One region of the Pseudoalteromonas sp. SCSIO 43101 genome, then DNA from elsewhere that is predicted to be linked to it. Evidence: predicted binding sites of a transcription regulator. Region 1 holds the regulator's gene; each other region holds the start of a gene.
The links. The regulator sigma-54, encoded in region 1, starts transcription at its own class of promoters, with help from an activator protein. The targets are predictions, from matches to a motif close to GTTGGCACGNNNNTNGNNT.
Positions count from the first base shown of each region.

Region 1 (4,909 bases):
ATGGTCCAGACTTACCAGTAATGGAAAAAGTAGGGTTTGCTGTTGCTGTTAACGACGCACACCCACTAATTAAAAAGCTGGCTCATTACACCACATTATTACCAGGTGGCTTTGGAGCCGTGCGTGAATTAACTGATTTACTGATGTTAGAAAACGGTAAGCCGTTAACTAGCGATGGAACCAGCGCATGAATATAGCCCGTATTTTACTGAGTGTTGTTTTTGTTTGTTGCATGGTGTGGTTGTGGTATCCGTACTTTAATCAATCAGCAGACACAATAACTAGTGAAGACGAGATCATTGCAACGCCTGATTACACTGCGGTGGCGTTAAAGCAAACTGCTTATGACGAGCAAGGAAAAATCAGTCATAAAGTAGCTGCGGCTAAAATGGAGTTGTATCAACAATTAGGGTTTACCTTTTTTGAGCAACCTGTATTTACTATTTATGGCGACCAGCAGGTTTGGCAAGTAAAAGCCAAAGAAGCCACTTTATACGAAAATGATCAGCTGATTTTTGAAGGGGATGTAGTTGCTAAAAACTTAACCCATAACGGTATGATCGAAGATATAAAAGCAGAAAACATTAATGTCGACATTAATAAAATGACCATGTTTTCAAAGCAACCTGTAACACTAACAGGACCGAATTTAAAGATTACCGGTAAAGGCTTAAAAGCCGATTTAAAAACCGAAATTGTTGAGTTAACTAACCATACACGAACCATATACTATGACCAATAAACTGAAGAAATTACTCCTGATCCCAAGCTTATTGATTGCGTTTTCCGGCACCGCTGCCGAGCAAACTGGCGCACAAATTAGCATTAGCTCAGATCGCCAAGTTGGTAAACTAAAAGATGGCGTTGGCATATTTGAAGGTAACGTAGAGATCGTGCATGGTAATCGTCGTATTACAGCAGAACGTCTTGAAGCACACGGCGGTGATACCGAAGGTACTGTAGAGCTAATTATTGCAACAGGCAAACCAGCTTACTTCGAAGAAAAACAAACGGATGGTTCCGTAATGAGCGCCAGTGCTGAAGAAGTTCGTTATGATGTTGCGAAACGCTTCTTAACCTTAAACGGTGAAGCTGAAGTTACCCAAGCTGGTCAAAAAGTAACAGCGAAAAGCATTACCTATGATATGGCTCAGCAGCTTATCAGTGCTGAAAAAGACGAAAACTCATCAGATCGTGTACACACTATTTTAGTACCTGTTGAAAATAAAAAAGACAATAAAGGCCAACCATGAGCACATTAAAAGCAGAGCTTTTAGCTAAGAGCTACAAAGGCCGCCAAGTGGTTAAAAATGTCGGTCTGGAAGTTGAAGCAGGCAGTATTGTTGGCTTGCTTGGCCCAAATGGTGCTGGTAAAACCACGACTTTTTACATGATTGTAGGCCTAGTTCCGAGCGACAAAGGTAAAATTAGCATCGATGATAACGATATTACCCTTTTGCCAATGCACAGCCGTGCGAGGTTGGGTATTGGTTATCTACCGCAAGAATCTTCGATTTTTCGAAAGTTAACAGTTTACCAAAACTTGATGGCTATTTTAGAGACTCGTAAAGATCTAAATAAAACCACGCGGGAAGAAACTCTAAATAGCTTATTAGATGAATTTAGCATCCAACACATCCGTGATAGTCAAGGTATGGCGCTATCTGGTGGTGAACGTCGCCGCGTTGAAATTGCTCGCGCATTAGCCGCTAATCCTAAATTTATCCTTTTAGATGAGCCTTTTGCTGGTGTTGATCCAATTTCAGTGTTAGATATAAAGAAAATTATTGAGCACCTAAAAAATCGTGGTATTGGTGTACTAATTACTGACCATAATGTTCGAGAAACCCTTGATGTTTGTGAAAAAGCCTACATTGTTTCTCATGGGGAGCTAATTGCATCAGGCACACCTGAGCACGTATTAGCTGACCAAACTGTACGCGATGTTTATCTAGGCGAGCAATTTAGGCTGTAACCATTACGCCACCGACTAGAGCATCTGCTAGACTTATAACAATGACAATAAATCGATAATAACTTAACTGTCTTTGCACAGTTATCGATAACTTAAAAAAAGGATTGTTAGGGATACATGAGGCAATCATTACAGCTGCGCATGGGCCAGCAACTTACAATGACTCCACAACTGCAACAAGCTATTCGTTTGTTGCAGCTCAGTACATTGGATCTCCAACAAGAAATTCAAGAGGCGCTAGATAGTAACCCTTTACTTGAAGTGGAAGAAGCGGATTACAACGAAGAAAGCATCGGCAAAAATGAGCAAAAAGCTGAATCTGACGATGTGCAAGTCAGCGCTTCTGCAGACGAAGCACCTAGCGAATATGAACAAGAAAGCAGTGATGCTCTAAATAAAGACACTGTAAGTGACGATTTAGCCATGGATGTTACATGGGATGAGTACATGAGTGCCGCTCCATCAACATCATCAGGGCCAATGCCAGAAGATGAATCTATTTATCAAGGTGCATCGACCGAAACCCTTCACGAATACCTTATGTGGCAATTACAGCTAACTCCCTTTAGTCCGACTGATGAAGCGATTGCTGTGGCAATTGTTGAGGCTATCGATGACTCTGGTATTTTAACGGTAAGCTGTGAAGATATCGTCGAGAGCTTTAATCAAAATAGTGATGAAGAAGAAATCGAACTTGATGAAGTCGAAGCGGTCCTAAAGAGAATTCAATTGTTTGATCCTGTCGGTATTGGGGCGCGTAGTTTACAGGAATGCCTGTGTATTCAACTTCGCCAATTCGATGCAAACACGCCATATTTAGCTGAAACTAAAATGGTTTTATCTGAGCATATCGAATTATTAGCGAGTCGCGACTATCGAACTTTGATGAAAAAGACTAAGCTTAAAGAAAATGAGCTTAAAGAAGTAATGACGCTAATTCACAGCTTAAACCCTAAGCCTGCGGATAGCATAGTACGCGAAGAGTCTGAGTACGTCATACCTGATGTATCAGTGAAAAAAGTAAAAGGTCGCTGGGTGGTTGAGTTAAACCCAGATAGTATGCCAAAGATTAGAGTGAACAGCCAATATGCGGCTATGTCTCGCTCTGTTAAATCAAGTAGCGACAGCCAATTTATTCGCTCTCACTTACAAGAAGCAAAGTGGTTTATTAAGAGCTTAGAAAGCCGTAACGATACACTATTAAAAGTGACCAACTGTATCGTTCAACAACAACAAGCTTTCTTTGAGCATGGCCCAGAAGCAATGAAGCCGATGGTGCTAAATGATGTTGCTGAAATGGTCGAAATGCATGAATCGACGATTTCACGAGTAACAACGCAAAAATATATGCATACCCCTAGGGGTATTTTTGAGTTGAAATATTTCTTCTCAAGCCATGTCAGCACTGAAAATGGTGGTGAGTGTTCTTCAACAGCAATACGCGCTTTAATCAAGAAGTTAGTCGCTGCAGAAAACTCGGCTAAACCATTGAGTGATAGCAAAATTGCAGATATATTGGCTGAGCAAGGAATTAAAGTAGCTAGACGTACAATTGCAAAATATCGTGAGTCTCTAGCAATACCTCCGTCTAATCAGCGTAAGAGTTTGATTTAGACGTTTTACATAGAAGGAAAAATGCTTATGCAACTAAATTTAACTGGTCGTCATGTAGAAATCACTGATTCATTAAGAGACTATGTAAACACCAAGTTTGCGAAACTAGAAAGGCATTTTGACCATATTAATAATGTTCATGTCATTCTAGATGTAGAAAAATTAAGCCAAAAAGCAGAAGCAACTTTACATGTAAACGGAGGCGAATTGTTCGCTTCTACAGAACATCAAGATATGTACGCAGCCATTGACTCGTTGATCGATAAGCTTGATCGCCAAGTCATTAAACACAAAGAGAAATTAGCTCGACATTAAATTATGAAACTAAGTTCACTTACTAATCAGGACTGCAGCAAAGCTGCGGTCCTTTTTAATAGCAAAAAAAGAATTCTTGAATATATCAGCGAACTGGCTCACCAGCAGCTTCCTCATTTATCTCAACAAGATATCCTAAATGCTTTACTCAACCGAGAGAAGCTAGGTAGCACTGGTATTGGCCGAGGTATTGCTATTCCACATGGCCGAATGAGTGGCGCCGATGAACCTCAGGCGTTTGTCATAGTGAGTGAATCCCCAATCAATTTTGATGCAATTGATAATCGCCCTGTTGACATTTTTGTAGCACTCATCGTACCAGATGGTGACTCTCAGCTTCATCTAAAGACCTTATCAACAATTGCTGATAGACTTAAAGATAAAGAGTTTTGTAAACAGCTGCGTAGTGCTACTACCGATCAGCAACTGTTTCAGGTTATATCAGCAGAGGCATAAATGGAATTAATCATTATCAGCGGTCGCTCAGGCTCAGGTAAATCGGTCGCTTTACGAGTACTTGAAGACTTAGGTTATTATTGCGTTGATAATATTCCAGTCAATTTACTGCCTTCGCTCGTGCGTAGCGTATCAGATAACTACGATAAAATAGCGGTCAGTATTGATGTGCGTAACCTTCCAAAAGAGCAGCAAGAATTTAATGATATTCTTGAGTACCTTCCAGGTTTCGCAAATCCAACACTTTTTTACTTAGACAGTGATGACCAAACCCTGATAAAACGCTTTTCAGAGACTCGTCGTTTACACCCATTATCCATTGATTCTTTGCCACTTGATCTGGCCATTAAACAAGAAAAAGTCTTACTCGATGTGTTGATCACTCGTGCTGATTTTATGATTGATACCACAGATCTCAGTGTTCATCAGTTAGCTGAATCAATTCGCGAAAAGATTTTGGGTAAAAAGGATAAAAAACTGATTATCACTTTTATGTCTTTCGGCTTTAAACACGGTATTCCAAAAGAAGCTGATTACGTATTTGATGCA
Region 1 covers NZ_CP072673.1:430,110-435,018, reverse strand. Annotated here, with positions in the region: gene kdsC (3-deoxy-manno-octulosonate-8-phosphatase KdsC) at 1-191, shown strand, start outside; gene lptC (LPS export ABC transporter periplasmic protein LptC) at 188-742, shown strand; gene lptA (lipopolysaccharide transport periplasmic protein LptA) at 732-1,253, shown strand; gene lptB (LPS export ABC transporter ATP-binding protein) at 1,250-1,975, shown strand; gene J8Z25_RS02095 (RNA polymerase factor sigma-54) at 2,093-3,589, shown strand; gene hpf (ribosome hibernation promoting factor) at 3,617-3,904, shown strand; gene ptsN (PTS IIA-like nitrogen regulatory protein PtsN) at 3,908-4,360, shown strand; gene rapZ (RNase adapter RapZ) at 4,361-4,909, shown strand, end outside.

Region 2 (4,909 bases), 1.4 Mb from region 1:
TGAGCCTTGCGCTAAAAAGGTTTTCCAAGCGTAAGCCCCTTCAAGTTGTTTTTCAGTTAGACGTTGCTCTGCCATATGCATATCAGATGTTGCATGAACAGGCTGCATTGATGGAATGATTTTTAACGTTTTAAAACGAGGAATGTCTTCAGGAGTAACAATTTGTGCATGTTCAATTCGGTTACGAAGTAAAATTCCACCGGTTTTTTTAAACACATTTTCATAGGCATCTAGCACTACGTGATTGGCTTTATCACCAATTGCATGGGTGTTAGCACTAAAGCCATGGGTAAAGCTTAAGTTGAATAGTTGCTCAAGCTTTTCTTGGGTTTCAAGCATTAAGCCATGGTGATTTTTTCGATCTGCGTATTCCTCGATTAGGGCTGCACCACGACTTCCTAGCGCACCATCAGCATACACTTTGACACTACGAATCGACAGCATGTCATTCATATCTTTATATCGGCCCGCTTTAAGCATTGTTTCTAGCTGAGGATCAGCAGCACTTAGCATGGCTACTATTCTAACGGGAAGGGTGCTTTGTTCAGAGCGCTGCTTATACACTTGCCAGGTATCATAATCGATACCGGCATCATGGGTTGATGTAATCCCTAAACTAAGTAGATGTTTACCTGCATTATCTAATGCAGTATTAATGCTGGCATGGCTTGCTTTTGGTACATGCTGAGTAATAAGCGTTTCGGCTTTATCAATGAATACCCCTGAAGGTAAACCAGAATCCAGTTTTATAATTTCACCACCGGCAGGAGAGCGAGTTTCTTTGGTGATACCTGCAAGCTCCATTGCTTTTGAATTTACCCACACAGCATGGCCATCAACTCGAGAAAGCACTACGGGTTTATCTTTTAAATACTTGTCTAAATCAGCAGCATTTGGGAACTGTCCACCAGGCCACTGCTCTTGGTTCCAACCTCGACCAATGATCCAGCCTTGTTTATCTTTAGCAAACTCAGCTAGCATTTTGCCAACTTCATCTGCCGAGCGAGTACTTCTAACATCAAGTTGTGAAAGGTTATTACCTAAACCAATCACATGGCCATGGGCATCAATCAAACCAGGCAATAACGTGGCTTGTTGGCCATCAATCGTGGTGGCATCAGGAAAGCTTTTTTTGATTGAATCATTACCGGTTTTTACAACTTTACCGTCTTTAAAAACCAGTGTTGAAAAGTGTTGAGTTTCACCTTTGTAGGTTGGTGTGTAACCATTTACATTGTAAATTACTGTGGTATTGGCAAAACAACTTATCGAAGCTGTTGCCAGTAAGCTGATGATGAGTTTCATAATCTTCTAATAGTTTTTATTGAATTATGAAAACATTATCAGAGTTGCAGTAAACTGCAACTCAGCAGCAATTAAATAATCAAATAGACATTTTTATTTACTTGCGTAGACCTTAAATTCACTCAGCGATAATTTATTATCTTTATCGCTGTCGTAATTTTTAAAACGTGACCATAGAGCAGGATCTCTTGCAGACTCTGAGCGAGTAAGGTAGCCATCGTCATTACGGTCAAGTTGTTTAAATTTTTCACCAATACTATCTGCAGCAAAACCCAATGTGCTAAATCCACAACATAAAATTAGGCTGGCAAAGGTTAATTTTGACATTACTTTAACTCTTGTTTGTTAAATAGTGTTTAAATTCTAGGAGCGAAATTTGTTGATCTTTATCTGTATCCCACTCTGCCATGCGTTTTTGCAAGTGTGGTTGGGATGACAGTTCTTGCAAAGACAAAAAGCCATTTTTGTCTTTATCTAGGTGATCAAATCTTTGTTTTACATCCAATGCTAAGCTATTGAAGCTTATTGTAATTAAGGTACATGAAGCAAGCCAGAAAATTCTCATAATTACACTCCTTTATAAATAAAAGTGCTTGCCATAATTTAACTCCCATAATTTAAATCCGTTTACACATTCCCTCTGGGATTATGGCAAGCACTTTAAGCCGTTAAGGTTTGAATTTTTCAAACTCTTGTTCAGACAAAACTTGATCGCCGTTTTCATCTAGGTCGGCAAATTGCTTAAGTAAGTTATCGTGCTTAGTCGCTTCAGCTAAAGAAATCTCACCGTCGGCGTTTGTATCAAATTTAGCAAATCGAACATCCATTTGTGATGCTAAAACGGTAGCGCTGATAACCAAAAACATGAGTGAAAACGCTGCTAAAAGTTGTTTCATTACAATCTCCTATTGAATAAACGACTGAAACTCAGAAAATGAAATTTGACCATCTTGGTTACTATCTATTTGAGTAAAGTTGCTATGTAATAATGCATCTTCAGATGCCTCTGCTTCACTCAAAAAGCCGTTACTGTCTTTATCTAGCTCGTTAAAAGTCGTTTGCAGATCGAATGCATAACAGTCTACCGTAACTAGGTTTATCAACACTGCGGCTGAAATGGCCGTAATCTTCATTTTGTGTCCTAAATGACTAATTTACTTTGTAGTTATCAAAATTGGTGCCAGTTTTTAAATGTGTTAATTATCAGTGGGTTATATCTTTTGCGTGGTTTTTAATGCGAAATAGTTACAGAGTATTGTGTCTTTTTTGCAACGCTTTTTAGGCGACTAAGCTTTATTCACCTTGTTTCAATGAGTTAGCGTGTTGCTAAATAGCAACTATGTATCAGTTTTTGGGTAAAAGTCAGTACTTTTTAAGGTCGGATTCAGCGAGTGTCTAAGTTTATTCACTAATAATCAGCATCATCAATTATGTTGAGAGTGAATATGCAAAATAAAGTAGCGATAAAAATGAAACAGTTAGTCAACTGGCGGCCTAGTCTTATTGGTCAGTTCGTTTGTAGTATTTTGCTGTCTTTACTGCCGTTATCTTTAGTGGTGATTTTGTTTTTAAATGCCCTTAATAAGCAGCTTGCGCTGACCCAAGAAATCGTCGGTGACAATTACGAACTTACCAAAGCATTCAATAATCTTAAACAAGACTTAAATAGTTTAGAAAGGGCGACTCGACAAAATTGGGTGCTTAAGAGTGAATCTCTCGATAGCCTGATTGCTAACAAGTGGCAATCTTCTTTGCAAAGTGTTGATGAGCTTATTTTTTTGAGCCCTACAGCTGATTATGTGTCGCAGTGGCGTCAGCTTGCTGAGGTATTACAATTTGCAGAGCAGCACTTGCTAGTTGAACAAAAGCAAGATGGTGAGCTGTTTGCTCCTGCTAGCAAGCTTATCAGTGAACAAACAAACTGGCTTAAAGAGCAAAATGAATTACGGATCACAAAAAACCAACAGCAATTAAAAGCATTACAAGCTTCATTTATTAATTGGTTAATAGCATTAATTCCACTCACGCTATTGGTAGGTGGTGGATTTCTATGGCGGATAAGCGGACGCCTACGAGAGCTTACCAATGTTATTGATAAATTAGGGCAAGGGCACTGGCAGCAAAAAATTCATGTCCGTGGTTCTTCAGAGTTAGTTGAATTAGGCAATAAACTTGAATGGGTACAAGCACAGTTACATATGCTTGAGCAGCAAAAAGATACTTTTTTGCGTCATGTGACACATGAGTTGAAAACCCCCCTAGCTTCTATGGTTGAAGGCACAGATTTACTTGCAGATGAAATTGTTGGCCCAATCAATAGCGAGCAACAAGCAGTCCTTGAGCTAATAACACAAAGTATGGTGCGACTTAGAGTCATGATTGAAAGCTTATTGAGTTACAACGCTATCCGCACTAGTAAGCAAAGCCTGAGCGAGCTTAATTTTAACGTGATGATGAATAAAATTGAGCGTCATTTTGAGCACCGATTATCTGCGCGTGACTTATCCATTGTTTGGGTTAACGAGTTACCAAATAAAGCCTTGTTTATATCAATAGAACTACTTGAAATGGTGCTTATTCAGCTGACCTCAAATGCGTTAAAGTTTTCGCCAGAACATGAGTCAGTGATAATCAAGGCAAGCTTAAAGCAGGGGCAATTAATTTTGAGTGTAAGCGACTTAGGCGAAGGCATTGATGATACTGAAAAAGCCGCTGTGTTCGGGGCTTTTTACCAAGGCAAGAATGCAAAACAACATACTGAAATGAGCAGCGGACTGGGTTTAACCATAGTCAAAGAAACCGTTGAGCAATTAAACGGTAAGCTCTCTATTACTGATAATGACCCTCAAGGGTGTGTATTTACAGCCATTTTACCAATTCAATTAACCCAAGGAGTTAACTGATATGGGCTTAGCTAATAAAGCCAGTTTTATGCTTGTTATAGGCACGTTTTTTATAACTGGGTGCACGCTCACGCAAAAGAATGTTGAGCCAGAACAAGTAGAGCCGAAAGCAGAGGTTAAACCTGATGGGCAACCTAACCCTAAACCTCGACCAAAAAGTGAGCCTTTGTATCCGTCCGCAAGTACCGTTATTGCATGGCATGCTGCCAAGTGTGGTGGCTTTAAAGCAAAATCTGACAAAGTAAATTATGTTGGTGAGAATGAACTAAAACGTCTTTTTGAGTCGATATGTTTATTCGCTGCTTCAGAACCTGAAAAGGCCCTTAACCTGCTTGATAAAAGCGACCGTGCTTATTATTGGCCAGATGATATTAAGCAGTATCTTTGGTTACAAAAGCAATATTTACAGCAAAGTTTAGCGGCAAAACAAGCAAAGCAAGCGCTGAGTGATGAAATGGAAAAAACCTTATCGTCGCTTGCGACTATCGAACAACAACTTCTGCTACGTGAAGAAACCAAGGAGCAGTAACCATGAATGAAGTAACAAAACCACGAGTTTTATTAGTTGATGACGATGCTAGTTTATTAAAGTTATTGGCGATTAGAATTGAGTCTAAAGGCTACTTGGTAAGTACTGTTGAAAGTGGCATTGAGGCATTACAAGCGCTAAAAAGCCAAACCTATGATGCGGTGATCACTGA
Region 2 covers NZ_CP072673.1:2,793,324-2,798,232, reverse strand. Annotated here, with positions in the region: gene J8Z25_RS13005 (amidohydrolase) at 1-1,305, opposite strand, end outside; gene J8Z25_RS13000 (EF-hand domain-containing protein) at 1,399-1,632, opposite strand; gene J8Z25_RS12995 (EF-hand domain-containing protein) at 1,637-1,870, opposite strand; gene J8Z25_RS12990 (PLC family EF-hand domain-containing protein) at 1,974-2,201, opposite strand; gene J8Z25_RS12985 (EF-hand domain-containing protein) at 2,211-2,438, opposite strand; gene J8Z25_RS12980 (HAMP domain-containing sensor histidine kinase) at 2,751-4,208, shown strand; gene J8Z25_RS12975 (hypothetical protein) at 4,210-4,737, shown strand; gene J8Z25_RS12970 (sigma 54-interacting transcriptional regulator) at 4,740-4,909, shown strand, end outside.
Region 2: a site for sigma-54 is predicted at 2,472-2,490, ahead of J8Z25_RS12985 (EF-hand domain-containing protein). Genes of this name have one in related genera too.

Region 3 (4,909 bases), 500 kb from region 1:
GCAAGACCAGAAACACGAGTCGTACCATAGCTCTCACCAATTAAGAACTTAGGTGAGCGCCAGCGCTCGTTGCGAGAAACAAAAGTATTTAACCACTCTGCTAAGTATTTGATGTCAGCGTTAACACCAAAGAACATTTTTTGTTGGTCTGATTTACTCGGAAGCTCACCTTTTTCGTTTTCAAGAACACGTGAGTAACCCGTGTTAACTGGGTTGATATAAACAATATCAGCCACGTCTAAAATTGAGTAAGGGTTATCTTTTACGCCATAAGGTTGAACTGGGTAGCCTTCGTCATCAATTTTTAATACACGTGGTCCAGTATAGGCAAGGTGCATCCATACTGAGGCAGAGCCTGGGCCACCATTGAAAGAAAAGACCAAAGGACGTTTTGTTCTATCGTCTACTTTATCGCGGGTATAATAAGTATATTGCAGCGTTGCAACGGCATCGCCTTGCTCATTCCAAACCGGTTGTGTGCCTGTGGTTGCGGTATATGAAAAGCGCTCACCATTAATGCGAGCTTTATGCTCTGTCACTACTTTGCTGTCAACGTCAATACGACGTCCATTATCTGCAAAGCTTGGAGTACTGAAGGTCAGTGTTAGTGCTGTCACTGACAAGCCAATAAAACTAACTAGTTTCATGTTGATTCCTTATTATTCGAATTGCAACTATTAAAAAGTAAAGCCAACTCGATGACAAACTAATGAGACTAGTGACCAATATTAGCTGTTAAATAGTAAAATAACCGGAAATGCTGAACGATTACAAAAAAGTGCATTTTTTTAGCAAAGATATTTTGCTTAATTATTTAGCTAGATTAAAAAATGACGTATATTTAGCGTGTTTATAATCTGTGTACACGTGCTTAGAAAAGAGAAGTTGCAATGCAAAGAGTATTAGTCGTCGAAGACAGTAAAGTAGTACAGCAAGTGTTACGTCATCTCGCTGCTCACTATTTAGATGTAGCTGTTGACTTTGCGTGGTCTTTAAAAGAGGGCGTCTCTTTAATATCAGAGCACGATTACACCTTAGCCTTAGTCGATTTAACACTACCGGATGCGATGAATGGCGAAGTAGCTAAATACACCTTATCAAAAAATATTCCAACCGTGGTCCTGACATCAAAGATTGATGAATATATTCGCCAGCAAATGTTAGAGCTTGGTGTAGTAGATTACGTGGTTAAAGATAACCGTGATTCATATCATTATGCGATAAAGCTTGTTGCGCAACTACTTAGAAATGATGGGAGTAAAGCGCTAGTAGCCGATGACTCAGTATTGAGCCGCACTTTAATGAAGCAAATGCTCGAAAAGCAATTGTTTGATGTACGCGATGCCCAAGATGGTGAGCAAGCATTGCAAATGTTAAAAGACGACCCTGAGATTAAGTTGTTACTTACAGACTATGCAATGCCAACAATGGATGGTTTTGAGTTAGTGAAAGCGGTGCGTAATTTCCGTGGCCGTGATGACTTAGCAATTATCGGGTTATCCGGTGCGGGTAAGCATGGCTTGTCGGCGCGTTTTATTAAATACGGAGCAAACGACTTTTTAACTAAGCCGTTTATGAATGAAGAATTTCATTGCCGTGTTATGCAAACCATGGAGCAGCTTTCTTTAATAGCCGATATAAAAGAAAGCGCCTACCGCGACCATTTAACTGGCTTGCATAATCGTCGCTATTTTTATCAATACGCAGAAAAATTACTTAAAAATGTTGAGCAAGAAAACGTACTGGCCTTGCTTGATATCGACTTCTTTAAAAATGTGAATGACCAGTTTGGTCATGAAGCAGGTGATCAGGCTCTAAAACAAGTGTCTTCATTTTTAAAGACTAAATTTGATGACTTCACTATCGCTAGAATTGGCGGCGAAGAATTTGCAGTGGTTCTGCACAATATGAATTTAGCTAACGCAGAATCTAAACTCAATATTTTCAGAGAGCAGTTAGCGAGTCATGCTTTTTCAATTAACGGTGAGCCTTATTCATTAACGATGAGCATCGGTATGACCCTATTCCAAAAAGTATCACTTACAGCTGCGATGCGCATTGCTGACAAAGCCTTATATCAAGCCAAACAGCAAGATCGGAACTGCTTAGTTCAGTTATAGTTGTGCTTACTGCACCAGCGCTGGCTAATTGTTAAAAAAATGCACCATTAGGGTGCATTTTTTTTGTGCAAAAACTAGTTTCTATTCATAACCAATTGAAATTAAAGAATAAAAAATAATGGCACAAAGGTTGGATTGTATAAACCAACAGGATAACAATAAGCGTCCGAAGGGGGCCACTATGAAAATGATTAGTGCAATAATAAAGCCATTCAAACTTGATGATGTACGTGAAGCATTGGCTGATTTAGGCATTGAGGGGATGACAGTTGTTGATGTAAAAGGCTTTGGTCGTCAACGCGGTCATACTGAACTATATCGTGGAGCTGAATACCAAGTCGATTTTATTCCAAAAATCAAACTTGAAATTGCAACTCGTAGCGAAAATTGTCAACGCGTAGTTGAAACCATCACAAAAATTGCTTCAACAGGCAAAATTGGTGACGGCAAAATTTTTGTTTACGACTTAGACCAAATCGTTCGTATTCGTACAGGCGAACTAGATGAAGAAGCAATTTAAGGGGGAATTATGGAAAACACTATCGTAGAGTTGAAGTTCTCACTCGACACTTTTTACTTTTTAATGTCGGGTGTTTTAGTAATGTGGATGGCGGCTGGTTTCGCTATGCTGGAAGCAGGTTTAGTGCGTGCAAAAAATACAACAGAAATCCTAACTAAAAACGTTGCACTATTTTCTATTGCCTGCACTATGTTTTTATTAGTGGGTTACAACATCATGTATGTTGATAATGCAGAAGGCGGTTTCATTCCTTCATTTGGCGCATTAATTGGCACTCAAGCTGCTGATGCGGACCACTCTTTAGAGTCTGATTTCTTCTTCCAAGTTGTGTTCGTAGCAACGGCTATGTCAATCGTATCTGGCGCGGTGGCTGAGCGTATGAAGTTATGGGCATTCTTAGTTTTTACTGTTGTTTTAACTGGTTTTATCTACCCAATCGAAGGTTACTGGACTTGGGGCGCAGGCTTCTTATCTGAAATGGGCTTTGTTGATTTCGCTGGTTCTGCAATCGTTCATGGTGCAGGTGCTGCGGCAGCGCTAGCTGGTGTACTTTTCCTAGGTGCTCGTAAAGGTAAATACGGTAAAAACGGTGAAATCTATCCAATTCCAGGTTCTAACTTACCGTTAGCAACACTTGGCACATTAATCCTTTGGATGGGGTGGTTTGGTTTTAACGGTGGTTCACAACTACTTGTTTCTGACGCTGAAAATGCAACAGCAGTAGGTAAAATCTTCTTAAACACTAATGCAGCAGCAGCGTGTGGCGCTATTGCTGCACTATTCGTGTGTAAAGTGTTATGGGGTAAAGCTGATTTAACTATGGTTCTAAATGGTGCATTAGCAGGTCTTGTAACAATTACTGCTGAGCCAGCATCACCAACTCCATTACTTGCTTGTTTACTTGGTCTATTAGGTGGCTCACTGGTTGTGTTTAGTATTGTTGCGCTTGATAAAGCAAAAATTGATGATCCAGTGGGTGCTATCTCTGTACATGGTGTGTGTGGTTCATTAGGTATCATGCTAGTACCACTTTCAAACTCAGATGCAACCTTTGTTAATCAATTAATTGGCTTAGTATGTATCTTAGGGTTTGTGTTCATCGCATCATCAATCGTGTGGGCAATTCTGAAAAATACCATGGGTATCCGTGTTACCGAAGAAGAAGAGTTGAACGGTATGGATCAACATGACTGTGGTATTGATGCTTACCCTGAGTTTGTATCAGTTCGCAGTAACTAATCTAAGTGCGTGCAGTAGCACGTACCTAACAATATCATTGTGTGTTCAAATCAAAGCTCTACTTAGGTAGGGCTTTTTTGCATTTAAATAACTTTTTTCTAATAAGCGAAATAGTTATTTTTGAACTATGCTTTAAATTCCAAACTAATAAGGAAAAACTATGGATAACAAACTCTTACTTATAATCATTTCACTATTTTTACCGCCTGTGGCAGTATTTTTAAAAGCAGGTGCAGGCAAAGACTTAGTGATTAACATTATTTTATGCTTCATCTTTTTTATACCAGCAGTGATCCACTCGCTATGGCTGTGTACACGCTAAACGAGTTTAAGTGACTGTTAATTTTACAGGTGTTAACATTGCGCTGTTCAAGGTGTATTCCTGTAAAATTAACTGACCAATAGCGAACTCAATGGCTGATAAAAAAACTCCTGCAAAAAAATCGTCTAGCAAACCTAAGGCGACATCAAAGAAAAATACCACTAAGCGCTCACGCGCATCCAAAGGCCCAGCTAAAGCCAGTGTAACAAGAAAACTTTGGTCAATCTTTTGGAAGCTTTCGCTCGCATTGATTATTGCTATGGTGCTGTATCTAATTTATTTAGATGCCAAAATTACCCGTCAGTTTGAAGGCAATAAATGGCAGTTACCAGCACAAGTTTATGCCCGTGCAATGAGCTTTTATCCTGGGCAATACTTGTCTCAGCAAGAGGTTATTTGGGAATTGAACCGCTTAAATTACTCATCTGTAAATAAGCTAAGCCGTACCGGTCAGTATGTTAAATCAGCCAATAGTATTAAAGTGTATCGCCGTGAGTTTGAGTTTTATGATGGCCTAGAAGATTCACAAGTAATTGAGCTGCGCTTTTCGGGGCAAAAGTTAGCAACAATCAAAGATAAGTTTGGTCGTCGTTTGAACAGCGCACGATTAGAGCCGGTACAAATTGCCCGAATTGGCAATGACTCAAAACAAGATCGTGAGTTTGTGCCGCTTGATAAATTTCCACCGATGCTAAAAGACACCTTGCT
Region 3 covers NZ_CP072673.1:925,949-930,857, forward strand. Annotated here, with positions in the region: gene J8Z25_RS04370 (S10 family peptidase) at 1-647, opposite strand, end outside; gene J8Z25_RS04375 (diguanylate cyclase domain-containing protein) at 891-2,120, shown strand; gene J8Z25_RS04380 (P-II family nitrogen regulator) at 2,302-2,640, shown strand; gene J8Z25_RS04385 (ammonium transporter AmtB) at 2,650-3,879, shown strand; gene J8Z25_RS04390 (YqaE/Pmp3 family membrane protein) at 4,040-4,201, shown strand; gene mrcB (penicillin-binding protein 1B) at 4,293-4,909, shown strand, end outside.
Region 3: a site for sigma-54 is predicted at 2,238-2,256, ahead of J8Z25_RS04380 (P-II family nitrogen regulator). Genes of this name have one in related genera too.